Regions from separate parts of the Rhizobium sp. 05L429 genome, predicted to be linked through region 4. Evidence: predicted binding sites of a transcription regulator. Region 4 holds the regulator's gene; each other region holds the start of a gene.
The links. Region 4 encodes LexA, which represses DNA repair genes until DNA is damaged. Its sites were predicted from a motif close to TGTTCNNNNTGTGTTCNG; they were not measured.

Region 1 (3,343 bases), on a different contig from region 4:
TTCGGCATCTCGGCCTGCATGGCCTTAACCTTCAGCCGAGCCGGATTGAAGATGCTGGCGTAATAGGTGCGCCAGAGATCGTCGGTCGCATCGCTGATATCGGGCTTTTGGCAGGGCGTATTGCTTGTTGTCAGCCGCTCGCCATCCCAGGCAGCCGATCCTTTCGGCGTGACGATCAACCAGTCCATGTCGGTGAAACGGCGCTGGAAGAAAGGCGCCTTGCGTGCCACGATGTAATGATCCGGCTCAAACCAGGCGATGAATTTCCGCCGCCTGCCGTCTGATGTCGCAACCTCCTTGAAGCGGACGAAGGCGGTCATCTTGTGGGCGTCGCGATGCACGCTCTTCTGCATCAGCCGGGCGCGAGACACATCTTCATCCGAGGCCAGATCGAGCAGATGCCGGTTCTCCTGCAAGCGCCATAGCAGGTTGTAGAGCAATGAAAAACGCTTGCGATCACTATGGCAGATCACCGCTTCGGCCAGTGCCATAAAGGCAGGCGGGACAGTCATCGGCTTGCCGTTGCTGGGTGGATCGGGCGGCAGGGCATCATGCTGGAAGGCAAAGCCCGTCTCACTGCTTTTCTCCTGCCAGTCGATCTCCTCTGGCGGAATTCCGGCCGCCGCAAAAGCACGGGCAGCCCTGCGCCACTCCTCGAAATCGCCCCTGCCCTCCAGCACGACCCGGCGCATCAAAGCAACGACAATTGTTCGGGTTGCGGTTCGAACATGGCTCGCAAGTCCGGCCGATCGACCAGCCGGTGCGGCGTCCAGCCCTCGGCTGTGATGAAGGCCTGCACCTTGCGGATCGACACGCCGAGCCGCGACAAATCCTCGAGCCGCAGACGACGTTGCCGCCGTTCGCTTAGGATCGCCTTCACTGTCTTGGTGCCTAGCCCCGGCACCCGCAGCAGCTTTTCGCGATCGGCGCGATTGACGTCGACGGGGAAATCGCCGCGATGGCCGAGCGCCCAGGCAAGCTTGGGATCGAGATTGAGATCCAGCATACCGCCGCCCTGCGTCGAGGTGATCTCGTCGATGCCAAATCCGTAAAACCGATAGAGCCAATCGGCCTGATACAGCCGATGCTCGCGCATCAGCGGCGGCTTGATGAGCGGCAGGTTCTTCGAACTGTCGGGGATCGGGCTGAAGGCGGAATAATAGACGCGCTTGAGCCCGTAGCTGCTGTAGAGTTGACCGCTGGTAGAGAGGATCGTCGCATCATTGGCGCCATCGGCCCCGACGATCATCTGCGTGCTCTGGCCGGCCGGCACGAACCGTTTGCGCCTCTTCGTCTGCAGCGTCGGCTCGCCCGCCGCTTCGATCTTCAGCCGAAGATCGCCCATCGAGCGGCGGATGCTGGCGGGCTTTTTCTCCGGCGCAAACCGGCTGATGCCGCTATCGGTCGGCAGCTCGATGTTGAGCGACAGGCGATCCGCATAGAGGCCCGCCTCCTCGATCAGGTGCGCTGAGGCATCGGGAATGGATTTCAGATGGATGTAGCCGCGGAAATTATGGGAGACCCGCAATTCCCGCACGATGCGCACCATTTCCTCCATCGTATGATCGGAGGAACGGATGATGCCGGAAGAGAGGAACAGCCCTTCGATGTAGTTGCGCCGGTAGAATTCCAGCGTCAGCCAGACGACCTCCTCCGGTGTGAAGCGGGCACGCTCGACATTGCTGGACGATCGATTGATGCAATAGGCGCAGTCATAGATACAGAAATTGGTGAGCAGGATTTTCAAGAGCGAAATGCATCGTCCATCCGGCGCATAGGCATGACAAATTCCCGCACCTTCAGTCGAGCCCAATCCGCCTGATGCCGTCGAATCGCGTTTGACCGTGCCGCTTGAGGCGCAGGAAGCGTCATATTTGGCGGCATCGGAAAGGATCGCCAATCGTTCTTTAAGCGACTTCTTCATAAGGATGTTCACTAAATGTTCACGATGGCAAAATCAAGACGGAGAAGCAGGTCAGTACCCAACTTCCTTTCAAAAGCAGGTACTTCTGGGTGAGGTCGAAACCTTCGATACGAATTTTATGGAAATTGCGCGTGCCGATCTGCTATAACCGACGAACCAAGATTGTAGCACGGTTCCGAAGTTCTCTTCGGGACCTGTTTTCTTTTGTGTCTGCGAGAACTGTGGACGCAGGGAGAGAAGGACGAAAAAATGGTTGATAAGGTACCGATGACACAGGGTGGTTTCGTCAAGTTGCAGGAAGAACTGCGCTGGCGTCAGCAGGAGGAGCGCCCGCGAATCATCGAGGCAATTGCGGAAGCGCGCGCCCATGGCGACCTTTCGGAAAATGCCGAGTACCATGCCGCCAAGGAAGCGCAGAGCCACAATGAAGGCCGCGTCGCCGAGCTCGAAGACCTGACGGCGCGCGCCGAAATCATCGACCTCTCCAAGATGTCGGGTGACAAGATCAAGTTCGGCGCCAAGGTGAAGCTCGTCGACGAGGACACCGAAGAGGAAAAGACCTATCAGATCGTCGGCGATCAGGAAGCCGACGTGAAGCAGGGCCGTATCTCCATCTCCTCCCCGATCGCTCGCGCGCTGATCGGCAAGGAAGTCGGCGACTCCATCGAAGTCAACGCCCCTGGTGGTTCGAAGGCCTACGAAATCCTTTCCGTTTCCTGGGGCTGATCGCCCGCGCCTTTCTCCGCGAGAGCAGCCAGTGCCGGATATCAGTGACGTCGAGATCATCGCGCCCAACCTGAAACGCCGGCTCTCCGGCGTTACGTCCACGATTGTTCAGTTGATCCCCTGCCAGATCCGGCTGGGGATCAGGATCGCAGCCCTCGGCCCCGGTCTTCCGCCACAGCTTCCGCGCCTGAAATGGCCGCAGCTATCAGGCCTCTGGCGTGCGCCCGCCGGGCGCCGCCATCGCGTCTGGCATGCGCGCCGCAACAATGAAATGGCGGCGGGTATCCTGATGCGGCAGGTATTGCGCATGCCGCTGAAGCTCGTCTTCACCTCAGCCGCCCAGCGCCGCCACACGTCCTATACCCGCTGGCTTATCCGCCAGATGGATGCGGTCATCGCCACCAGCAGCCGTTCCGGCTCCTTCCTCAAGGTGCCGCACACAGTCATCCAGCACGGCGTCGATCTCGAACTTTTCCATCCGCCCGAGGGGGCTGACGACACGATAGCCGCAACCGGCCTGCCCGGCCGTTACCTCGTCGGCTGCTTCGGCCGCGTGCGCCATCAGAAGGGCACGGACCTTTTCGTCCAGGCGATGATCGCGCTCTTGCCGCAGCATCCGGACTGGACAGCCGTCATTTCCGGCCGCGTCACGTCGGAACATACGGCATTCGCCGACAAACTGAAGGCAGACAT
Region 2 (3,343 bases), on a different contig from region 4:
GTCGAAGGGCTGCGACAGGCAGCGGCATCAGCATGCGCTCCGTCTCCTCATCCTCCACCACGCCGCCCTGTCCGAAGCGGGAGACAGCCCAGGAAAGGCCCGGTGATGAGGCGATCGCGCCACGCGCATCGAGCCCCATATGGAAGAGCCGCGACAGGATATCCCTCAGAAGCGCCTTTTCGCCGCCGAAGAGATGGGCACAGCCGGTAATGTCGAGAAATAGCCCGTCCTTGCCATCGAGCGCCACCATCCGTGTATATCGGTCGCACCAGTCGGCGATCGCTTCCAGCAGCCGGCGGTCGGCCGCCAGATCCTCTTCCACGACATCGAGCGCTGGATACATGGCGCGCGCTTCGGCAACKCCCTGTTCCTTCCTCAGCCCCAGCCTCTCGGCAAACTCGTCCAGCGCCGTCAGCCGCATGGCATTGTTGAGCTTGCCCGAACAGACCATCGGTGACGCTTCAGGACGCCCTTTCGAACGCCAGGAGAGACCCCATCGCCTGCGTGCGATGCGGTCCGTCGCCAGATGTGGAAAGCTGAGCGCCAGAATGCGCTGACTGTTCGCCTGGAGGGCGAGCGAAGCTTGGTTCGTCGACGGGGAGAAATTCGCGTTCATGGGGGTTCCACTCCAGAAGACAGGAGAGCGGGGCCGGATTGCGGCTCTTCTCCAGCGTAAGACGGAAAATCGGATTGCCGATGCTGCCGGAAAATTTTGATCCATCCGGCAACGATCGCAGGTCAGACGGCGCCGGCTCGACATGCAGACGGAAGGCAGCGCTGCTCGCCTCCTCCTCCCCGGCCTGGCGGACGAGAAAGAGCGGACGCCGGACGGCGCGCGCCCTGAGACTGAGCCTCCGGCTTTCGGTCAGGCCGAAATGCAAGGGATTGCCGCGCATTTCGAAGACGACAGCCGAGAAGGCAGCACTTTCGATGGCCGCTTCCGCCAGCCAGAGCGCATCCTCCAGCTTGCGCGGCGCGGCATGGAAAAACCTTTCCGGCTTCAGCCCGAAATCCTTCAGCCCCGGAGCATAGGGGCGACCCGCCTCCAGTGTGCCAACGGCATCACCGATCCAGAGCAGCGGCAGCAGCCTGCCGGCATCCTCCTCCTGCCTCTGCAGCCGTGCTGCAACGGCCATCGCCAAGCCGCTTGCCGCTCCCGCACCGCGGGAGCCTGCCGCGCGGAACTCGGTAATCCCATCGAGCTGCAGGCCGCCTTCCAAGGCGTCATCGAGTAATCCCACACCGAAAGGCAAGCGTGGCAGAATGCGCTCCTGCCGCCTCTCACGCCCTTCTGCAAAGGCTTCCCGTTCCGCCGCGGCAAGCGCCGGTGCGGGTTTTCCCTCCAGTCGGGCAATGGTTTCGCGGAGCGCAAAAAGCCGCTCGCGCGCCAGGGCGGTCTGCGCCATGGCGTTCTCTCCATCCGTATTGTTCCTGTTATGTTCTTATAGATTCCAGAGCTCTAATGAAGAGTCAACGGCCATTTTATAAGAATTTATTCCTGCCTTTGATTCCGCACTCGAAAATCGGCGATAAAGGTTCTATATGGGCCGCAAAGGAAGGAATATTAATGGCCCGCATAGACCAGAGCGATGATTGGGGGGACCGCCATGCGCCGACGATCAGCACCTTCGAGTCGCTGGCAATGGAGGCCTACAGCCATCTGCCGGACGAATTTCGCAAGCTGACGACCAATCTGACCATCGAAATCGAAGACTTTCCCGATGACGAAGTCTTCGAGGATATGGCGCTGGAAACACCTTTCGACCTGCTCGGTCTTTTCGAGGGCCGCGGCATTTCGGAGCGTTTCACCCTGGAAACCGGCGAGATGCCGAACCGCATTCGTCTCTATCGCCGTCCGATCCTCGACTACTGGGCAGAAAACGACGAGACGCTGGGTGACATCATCACCCATGTGCTGATCCATGAGATCGGCCACCACTTCGGCCTCAGCGACGATGACATGGAACGCATCGAGGCAAGCGCCGAAGAGGCTGCTGAACGCTGACCTATTGCTCGGACAGCTTCATGTCCGGGTCATAGTCCTTGCCCTCGACCTCCTTGACGACAGCCTGGCCGCACTGCATCTGGCCGGTCGCAGCGTTGAAGGCATAGGTGGGCGAGCCGGACATTAACCAGCCCTTGTTCAGCGCCGCCGTCACCTTGTGGCAGAAGGAAGCGTCGTCGGGACCGGTCAGGAAGCGGTAGAGTTTCATCAGGCGGGCTTTCTTGCAGAAATCAGGTGCGCTTTATGAACCAGAGCCTCGGCCTGGACAAGATGCAGCCGCTCGATCATCCGCCCGTCCGCATTGATGACGTTCAGCCCCTCGGCAGCCGGATCGGCGAAGGCGGCGATGATAGCCTCAGCCTCCGCGATTTCTTCCGCGCTCGGCCCGAAATGCCGGTTGGCGGCTGTAATCTGCGCCGGATGGATCAGCATCTTGCCCGCAAAGCCCATGGCGCGGCCCTGCCCGCACTCGGCATCGAAACCTTCGCCATCCCGGAAATCGTTGAACACGCTGTCCAGCGCATCGAGCCCGTAGGCCTTGACCGCCAGAATGACCTGCATCAGCCAGGGTACAAGATAGGTCCGCCCCGGCAGCGGCAAAACACCCGTTTCCTTGCGCAGGTCGTTGAGGCCGACGACGAGGCAATCGAGCCGCGATCCCGGCGTGCGGCCGGATTCGGTGATGGCTGCGACATTCAGCACGCCGCGCGGCGTTTCGATCATCGCCCAGATGCGCAGCTCCTCCGGCACATCCGCATCGGCAAGAGGATCGCTGATATCAGTGACATCCTGCGGCTCGTCCACCTTCGGCAGCAGAACGGCATCTGGCAACAGCGCCTTGACCAGTTCCAGATCCGCCAGCCCGAAGCCGGATGACAAAGAGTTGATACGGATGATCCTTTCCTTGCCCTCGAGTGGCGGTCCCGCAAAAAACGTCTTCAGATTGTCGCGTGCTTCCGCCTTTTTTTCAGGCGCGACGGAATCCTCAAGATCGAAAATTACCGCATCGCAATCAAGGGAATGGGTCTTTCTAAGCGCCCGCACATTGATGGCGGGTACGCTCAGCACAGAGCGGCGCAGACGCAAGGAACGGAGAGGTGGTGTTCGGCTCATGGGCCATTAGTGCCAAGCTTCACAAAGCCCGGCAAGACAACAAAAAGCCATGCTTGACTTGCAGAGAGGAAAAAGAAGGACCACATTCCTTTCCTTAGAAAGGTTTCAAACCAATGCAGAACATTCGCTCCATCTTCTTCATGCTTGCCGGCGCCACCGTTTTTGTGGCTATGCTGCTCCTCACCTTCTCGGTCACGCTCGCCGTTGGCGGCATCCTGACCGTGC
Region 3 (3,343 bases), on a different contig from region 4:
ATCTCGACAAGGCGATCGCAGCCGCAAAGGCCGCCGGCGCCGATCTCATCGTCGCCCCCTTCCCGGATCCGATCGGCCGCGATGCCGTCATCCAATGGCCGGGTGGCGTCAACATGCAGCTTTACTGGCATACCACGGTGCCGAACTATCCGGCCTTTGCGTCCGTTCCGGAAAACCGCGTCTACGTCTCCGCCGACCGTGTCGCCGCCTTCACCCACGCCTTCCTCGCCTTCTCGCAGGGCAAGGTTATCACCGACGAGGAGAAGACGCCGGGTATCGAGATCGGCCTGCCGGACAAGACTTTCCATCGCCTGCGCATCGACTCCATCTTCGGCCGCATGACCGTGCTCGTCACCGATGGCCAGCTGCCCTTCCCCTATGGCCGCGAGATGAGCGGCTATGAGACCGCCGATCTCGATGGAACGCTGCAGAAGGCCAAGGACAGCGGCGCCGAGATCCTCGTCGCGCCCTATCAGTCGGGCGACCGCCGTGCTGCCATGGTGGAATTCCCCGGCGGCTATATTGCCGAAATCCACGCCGTCGCGGCAAAGTAACGACACTAAACGATAAGAGGGAAAAAACGATGCGCCCAGCCCTGCCCGTGCTTCTGAGCCTTACCGGCGGTTATGTCGATACCGCCGGCTTCCTGGCGCTTGGCGGCCTCTTTCCCGCCCACGTCACCGGCAACTTCGTGACGCTGGGCGCGGCGCTCACCCACGGGACATCAGGCATCATCGCCAAGCTTCTGGCTCTGCCCGTCTTCTGCCTGACGATCCTCCTGCTGCGTTACATCACGCACAATGTCCCGGCCGGCGACGAGAAGGGCCTGCGCATCCTGCTCGTCATCAAGCTTATGTTCCTCATTGCCGGCGGCGCCTGCGCCATCTGGCTGTCGCCCTTTACCAACCCGGACGGCCTGCCGCTGGTCGCGACCGGCATGCTGCTCGTCGTCGCCATGGCGATCCAGAACGCCGCTCACCGCATCCATCTCGGCGCAGCACCCCCGAGCACGCTGATGACCGGCACCACGACACAGATCATGATCGACCTCGCCGACCTCGCCCATGGCAGTGCCGGCGATCAGGCAAAACCCCTAAAGACCCGCCTGTCGCGCATGGTGGTCGCTGTTTTCGCCTTCGCGCTCGGCTGCGGTCTTGCCGCTCTGCTTTACGCCACCGTCGGCACCTGGTGCTTTGCTCTGCCGCCGCTCTTTGCGCTCGTCTCGGTCTGCCTTGCCTTCGCTGGCCCTCAAACCGCCTGAAGCAGGTCGCGCAAAATTGGGCAGCGGTTTTGCGATTGCGACTTGCGTCAAACAAGGACTTGAGGATAGCTGAGCGCCTGGGAATGAAAGCAGAACAACTTTCTGGTCTTTCCTTCCCGAATCACTACATTACGCGGCATGAGCAATAGTTTCGACGATATGCCCTTCTTCGACGAGGAACCGGGCGAAACGCCGCGCAAGCCGCAACAGCCCGCCGCACCCGCCGGAAGAGCACCTGCCGCCGCCGGCGGTATCGCCGCCCGCGCCATGGCAGCCCGCGATGGCGGTCGCGCCGATTATCTCGCCGGCCTCAACCCGGAACAGCGTGAAGCAGTCGAGACGCTGGAAGGCCCAGTTCTCGTGCTCGCCGGCGCCGGCACCGGCAAAACGCGTGTGCTCACCACTMGCATCGCCCATATCCTGTCGACCGGCCGCGCCTTCCCTTCGCAGATCCTGGCAGTGACCTTCACCAACAAGGCAGCGCGCGAGATGAAGGAGCGCATCGCGGTTCTCGTCGGCGGCGCCGTCGAAGGCATGCCCTGGCTCGGCACCTTCCACTCGATCGGCGTGAAACTTCTGCGCCGCCACGCCGAACTTGTCGGCCTGCGCTCCGATTTCACCATTCTCGACACCGACGATGTCATCCGCCTCATCAAGCAGCTGATCCAGGCCGAAGGCCTCGACGACAAGCGCTGGCCGGCCAAGCAGTTCGCCGGCATGATCGATACCTGGAAGAACAAGGGCCTCGGCCCCGCCGATATTCCGGAAGGCGATGCGCGCGCTTTCGCCAATGGCCGCGGGCGCGATCTCTATTTCGCCTATCAGAACCGCCTGTCGACGCTGAACGCCTGCGATTTTGGCGATCTCCTGATGCATCCGATCGCGATCTTCCGCAAGCAGCCGGATCTGCTCAAGGAATATCACCAGAAATTCCGCTACATCCTCGTCGACGAGTATCAGGACACCAACACGGCCCAGTACATGTGGCTGCGGCTTCTCGCCCAGCGCCCCAAGGGCGAACTGCAGAATGTCTGCTGCGTCGGCGACGACGACCAGTCGATCTACGGTTGGCGCGGCGCGGAAGTGGACAATATCCTGCGCTTCGAGAAGGACTTCCCCGGCGCCAAGGTCATCAAGCTCGAGCGCAACTATCGTTCGACCGCCCATATCCTCGGCACAGCCGCCCATCTGATCACCCACAATGAAGGTCGCCTCGGCAAGACGCTCTTCACCGATCGCTCCGATCCGGATGATGCCAAGGTGCAGGTGCATGCCTCCTGGGATTCCGAGGAAGAAGCCCGCGCCATCGGCGAGGAAATCGAGCGCCTGCAACGCGGCGATGCCGACGGCAGGAAGCATCTGCTCAACGACATGGCGATCCTCGTGCGCGCTTCCTTCCAGATGCGTGAATTCGAAGACCGCTTCGTCACCCTCGGCCTGAACTACCGCGTCATCGGCGGCCCGCGATTTTACGAGCGCCTCGAAATCCGCGACGCCATGGCCTATTTCCGGCTGGTCTCGCAGGGCGCCGATGACCTCGCCTTCGAGCGCATCGTCAACACCCCGAAGCGCGGCCTGGGCGACACGACAGTGCGCGCCCTGCACGACTATGCCCGCGCCCGCAACATTCCGATGCTCGCGGCCGCCGCCGACATCATCGAGACGGACGAACTGAAGCCCAAGGCCCGCAAAGCCCTCTTCGACGTGATTCAATCTTTCCGGCGATGGCAGGAACTGCTTGAAAACACACCACATACCGAGCTCGCCGAGCAGATTCTCGAAGAATCCGGCTATACCGACATGTGGAAGAACGACAAGAGCGCCGAAGCGCCAGGTCGGCTGGAAAACCTCAAGGAACTCATCCGCTCGATGGAGAGCTTCGAATCCATGCGTGGCTTCCTGGAGCACGTCTCGCTGGTCATGGATGCCGAGACCAACGAGAACCTCGACGCTGTCTCCATCATGACGCTGCACTCTGCCAAGGGCCTGGAATTCGACACGGTCTTCCTGCCCGGCTGGGAAGAAGGCCTTTTCCCGCATCAGCGCTCCCTCGATGAAACCGGCCGCGCCGGCCTGGAGGAA
Region 4 (3,343 bases):
AGGCCGAAGGCTCGGGCGCGGCTAGAACTATCTCGGCAATTCCGGTTACGCCGTTGACGTGAGCTTCGAGCGCGCTGCGGTCAGCAGGGAGCGGATTGACGCGCTCGACGGCGAAGAGAAAGAAATCCGGTGCMCGGAGGTCACCGGCGAAGGCGAGCCGGAAGCCGGCAATGCTCTCCGTGCCATCCGGCATTTTCACGGGACGTTCGAACTGCAACACAGAACCAGCGCTAATGCCGCCTTTAACGAATCGAGCATGTTCATGCTTTGCATCCGCGGCACTGAAGGCGATAGCAGACAGGCCCTCGCTGCCGCAGCGAAAACGAAAGGCCTGATCGCGGGCTGTGAAGACATTGCCATCACGCGCCGTCCTGTCGCTCTCCTCGACACTGGCGACGCCGAGCGGCTCGAGATAGCTCCTGTCGGCGAAGAAAACGCAGGCATTTTCCGTACCGAAGGGATGGCGCGCGTCCGGAGCGACGGTGAAGCCCAGCTTGCCTAACCTCTCGCGTGCAAGGGCGATATCGGTAACCGGCAAAACGAGATGATCGATCGCAAGCGTGTCTTGGGTCATCAGCTACTCTCCAGCAATCACAAGGAGATGTGCTTCAACAAGCCTTACGAAGCAAGGCCGGACGGGCCGGGCGCCGACAAAAATAAAATTCTCAACACAATGGGGAGAAATTTTACGAAAATTTAGCCACTTGCGGAACACATATGGAACATATAGTGTCCGTTCTGGATTTGTTTCAATACTGGGGTCACACGCCGATGCTCACGCGCAAACAACAGGAACTTCTTCTTTTCATTCATGAAAGGATGAAGGAATCCGGCGTTCCGCCATCTTTCGACGAGATGAAGGACGCCCTGGATCTGGCCTCGAAATCCGGCATTCATCGGCTGATCACGGCGCTCGAAGAACGCGGCTTCATTCGCCGGCTTCCGAACCGGGCGCGTGCGCTCGAAGTCATCAAGCTGCCGGAAGCCTACAGCTCGAGCCTACAGCCAAGGCGCGGCTTTTCACCAAGCGTCATCGAAGGCAGCCTCGGCAAGCCGCAACCTGTTGCGCCTCCCGCCGCGGCAAAGTCAGCACCTGCGGCCGACAACGGCAATTCGGTTTCCGTGCCGGTCATGGGGCGCATCGCTGCCGGCGTGCCGATTTCGGCAATCCAGAACAACACCCATGACATCACCGTTCCCGCCGATATGCTTGGCTCCGGCGAACATTATGCGCTCGAAGTTCGTGGCGACTCGATGATCGAAGCCGGCATCTTCGATGGCGATACCGTCATCATCCGCAACGGTAGCACGGCCAATCCGGGTGACATCGTCGTCGCACTCGTCGATGAAGAGGAAGCGACGCTCAAGCGCTTCCGCCGCAAGGGCGCATCGATTGCGCTCGAAGCCGCAAACCCCGCTTACGAGACCCGCATTTTCCCGCCGGATCGCGTCAAGGTCCAGGGCAAGCTCGTCGGCCTCATTCGTCGCTATCACTGACCGGTGACCGGTMAACATCAGCGAATGTGTCGCTACGCCAGTCATAGGCACGGTGGCGCATCCAGGGCCGTGGTAATGCGTCGAATGTAGCGGCAACCGCAACTCCGCCATCTGTGAAACGAAGCTCGATCGAGCCTGTCTTGCGCAATGTTTCGCCGGTAAAGAGCAGAGCTCCGGATCGGCAGCCGTCAAGACGCAGACGGACAGGGGTGACGACGATATCGGCCGTATCGCAGGCAGGGCCCAGATAGGCTGCATTGTCGATAACCGTCAGTTTCTTTCCATTGCCGAGCATGATGGCGCACCAGGCACCTTTCAGGCACGAGAACCGTGACGGCGAACCGATCGCGACACGTCTTATCGATTCTCTGGCTTCATTCTGTTGATCCCGCGAGAGCTGCAGTCTTTTGCCTTCGGGCGCAGTGGGCCTGTTGGCAGCTTCCAGCATGACTGGCTTCCTGTGCTCTTCGATGGCAAGCGCCCGCTGCCATTGTTCGAAGATGAAGGCGGGTGGCTTTTCGCGGTTCGAAGCTATCGCCTCTCCATCGACAACAGCAACGAGGCTACCGTCTTCGGCAATGGCGATGTCGGGCATTGCCTCTGATGGCAGCGCCGCGACAGCAAGCGTGGAGAGAGCGACGATTGCCGTTCCGATATGCCGCAGTCGAGTTCTGAGGAGGGTCAGCAGCAGAAAACCGAAAACAGCCGTCGGGAAGTACCAACCCGGCAAACGGCCCACATCGATATTGCCACCCCAGCTCGATACCGTCTTTGCGATTGTAATCACCAGATCCAGCCCGAAGCCTGCCACATGCCATGCCCAGCCGTCCAGGCCAAAGGGCATCAGCAGCATCGCCAGCATCCCAGCCGGCATGACGATGAAGGAAATCACCGGCATGGCCGCGAGATTTGCCGGCAGGCCATAGGCTGTCAGCCGGTGGAAATGCTCGATCGAAAACAGCGCGGTAGAGAAGCCGCCAATCAGCGACGTCAGGAAAATGCCACCAAAGAAACCGCCGACCACGAAGAGGGGCTTCATGACCGGCAGGTTGGCAAAGACATTCTCCCACATCGGCCGGCCTTTCCAGAGATCGTAGCCGGCGACCAGGGCAAGTGTTGCGGCAAAGGACATCTGGAAGCTCGGCCCCAGCACCTCCGATGGCGAGATCGCAAGGATCACAAGAGCGGATAGCGCCACGTTTCTGAGGCTGATCGATGGCCGGTCAAAGAAGACGGCAACCAGCATGATGGCCATCATGATGAAGGCACGTTCGGCGGAGACGGCAAAGCCGGAGATCAGATAGTAGGCCGTCACCGCCGCGAGCGCACCGGCCGCCGCGATTTTCTTGGTCGGCCACGCCTGGGCAATGCCGGGAAAAAGGCTAAGGACGACGCGCAGGCCGACAAAAAAGATGCCGGCGGAAAGCGCCATATTGAGACCGGAGATCGCGACGATATGGGCAAGGCCGGACTGCCGCAGCGCGTCCGTCGTGTCATCCGAGATCGCCCGTCTCTCGTCGGTGACAAGCGAAGCGGCAAAGGCGCCGGTATCGCCCGGCAGGGTGGAGCGTATGCGATCGCCGATGCCACTCCTGAGGCGATAGAGCCATTCGAGTGTCGCCTCACCGACCGAGCCCGCTTGCTGTGGCTGCAAGGCAAGCTTTTTCGGCGCGCCATAGAAAAAGCCGTTGGCGCCGATGCCGTCAAAATAGGCACTGAAAGCAAAATCATTCAGGTGGGGAAGTGCGGGGCCTGCCGGAGGCGTGAGACGCGCCCTGCCCTCGATGACGTCGCCAAGCTCGAAAGGCTGCGCGGCGCCTCTCACGAGCACTGTAATGCGTTTAGG

Region 1: a site for LexA is predicted at 1,930-1,947, ahead of AC1DNW_RS09870 (putative DNA modification/repair radical SAM protein). Genes of this name have one in related genera too.
Region 2: a site for LexA is predicted at 1,427-1,444, ahead of AC1DNW_RS12015 (ImuA family protein). Genes of this name have one in related genera too.
Region 3: a site for LexA is predicted at 1,341-1,358, ahead of AC1DNW_RS08435 (ATP-dependent helicase). Genes of this name have one in related genera too.

The regions. Positions count from the first base shown of each region.
Region 1 is NZ_JBFTNV010000007.1:186,345-189,687, reverse strand. Features, by position in the region: gene AC1DNW_RS09875 (UdgX family uracil-DNA binding protein) at 1-692, opposite strand, end outside; gene AC1DNW_RS09870 (putative DNA modification/repair radical SAM protein) at 692-1,924, opposite strand; gene greA (transcription elongation factor GreA) at 2,174-2,650, shown strand; gene AC1DNW_RS09860 (glycosyltransferase family 4 protein) at 2,682-3,343, shown strand, end outside.
Region 2 is NZ_JBFTNV010000009.1:110,656-113,998, reverse strand. Features, by position in the region: gene AC1DNW_RS12020 (Y-family DNA polymerase) at 1-451, opposite strand, end outside; gene AC1DNW_RS12015 (ImuA family protein) at 462-1,406, opposite strand; gene AC1DNW_RS12010 (metallopeptidase family protein) at 1,568-2,005, shown strand; gene AC1DNW_RS12005 (DUF1737 domain-containing protein) at 2,007-2,213, opposite strand; gene AC1DNW_RS12000 (HpcH/HpaI aldolase/citrate lyase family protein) at 2,213-3,118, opposite strand; gene AC1DNW_RS11995 (hypothetical protein) at 3,232-3,343, shown strand, end outside.
Region 3 is NZ_JBFTNV010000006.1:166,253-169,595, reverse strand. Features, by position in the region: gene AC1DNW_RS08445 (glyoxalase) at 1-554, shown strand, start outside; gene AC1DNW_RS08440 (YoaK family protein) at 584-1,261, shown strand; gene AC1DNW_RS08435 (ATP-dependent helicase) at 1,400-3,343, shown strand, end outside.
Region 4 is NZ_JBFTNV010000018.1:114,758-118,100, reverse strand. Features, by position in the region: gene AC1DNW_RS19860 (VOC family protein) at 1-574, opposite strand, end outside; gene lexA (transcriptional repressor LexA) at 772-1,497, shown strand; gene AC1DNW_RS19850 (ComEC/Rec2 family competence protein) at 1,478-3,343, opposite strand, start outside.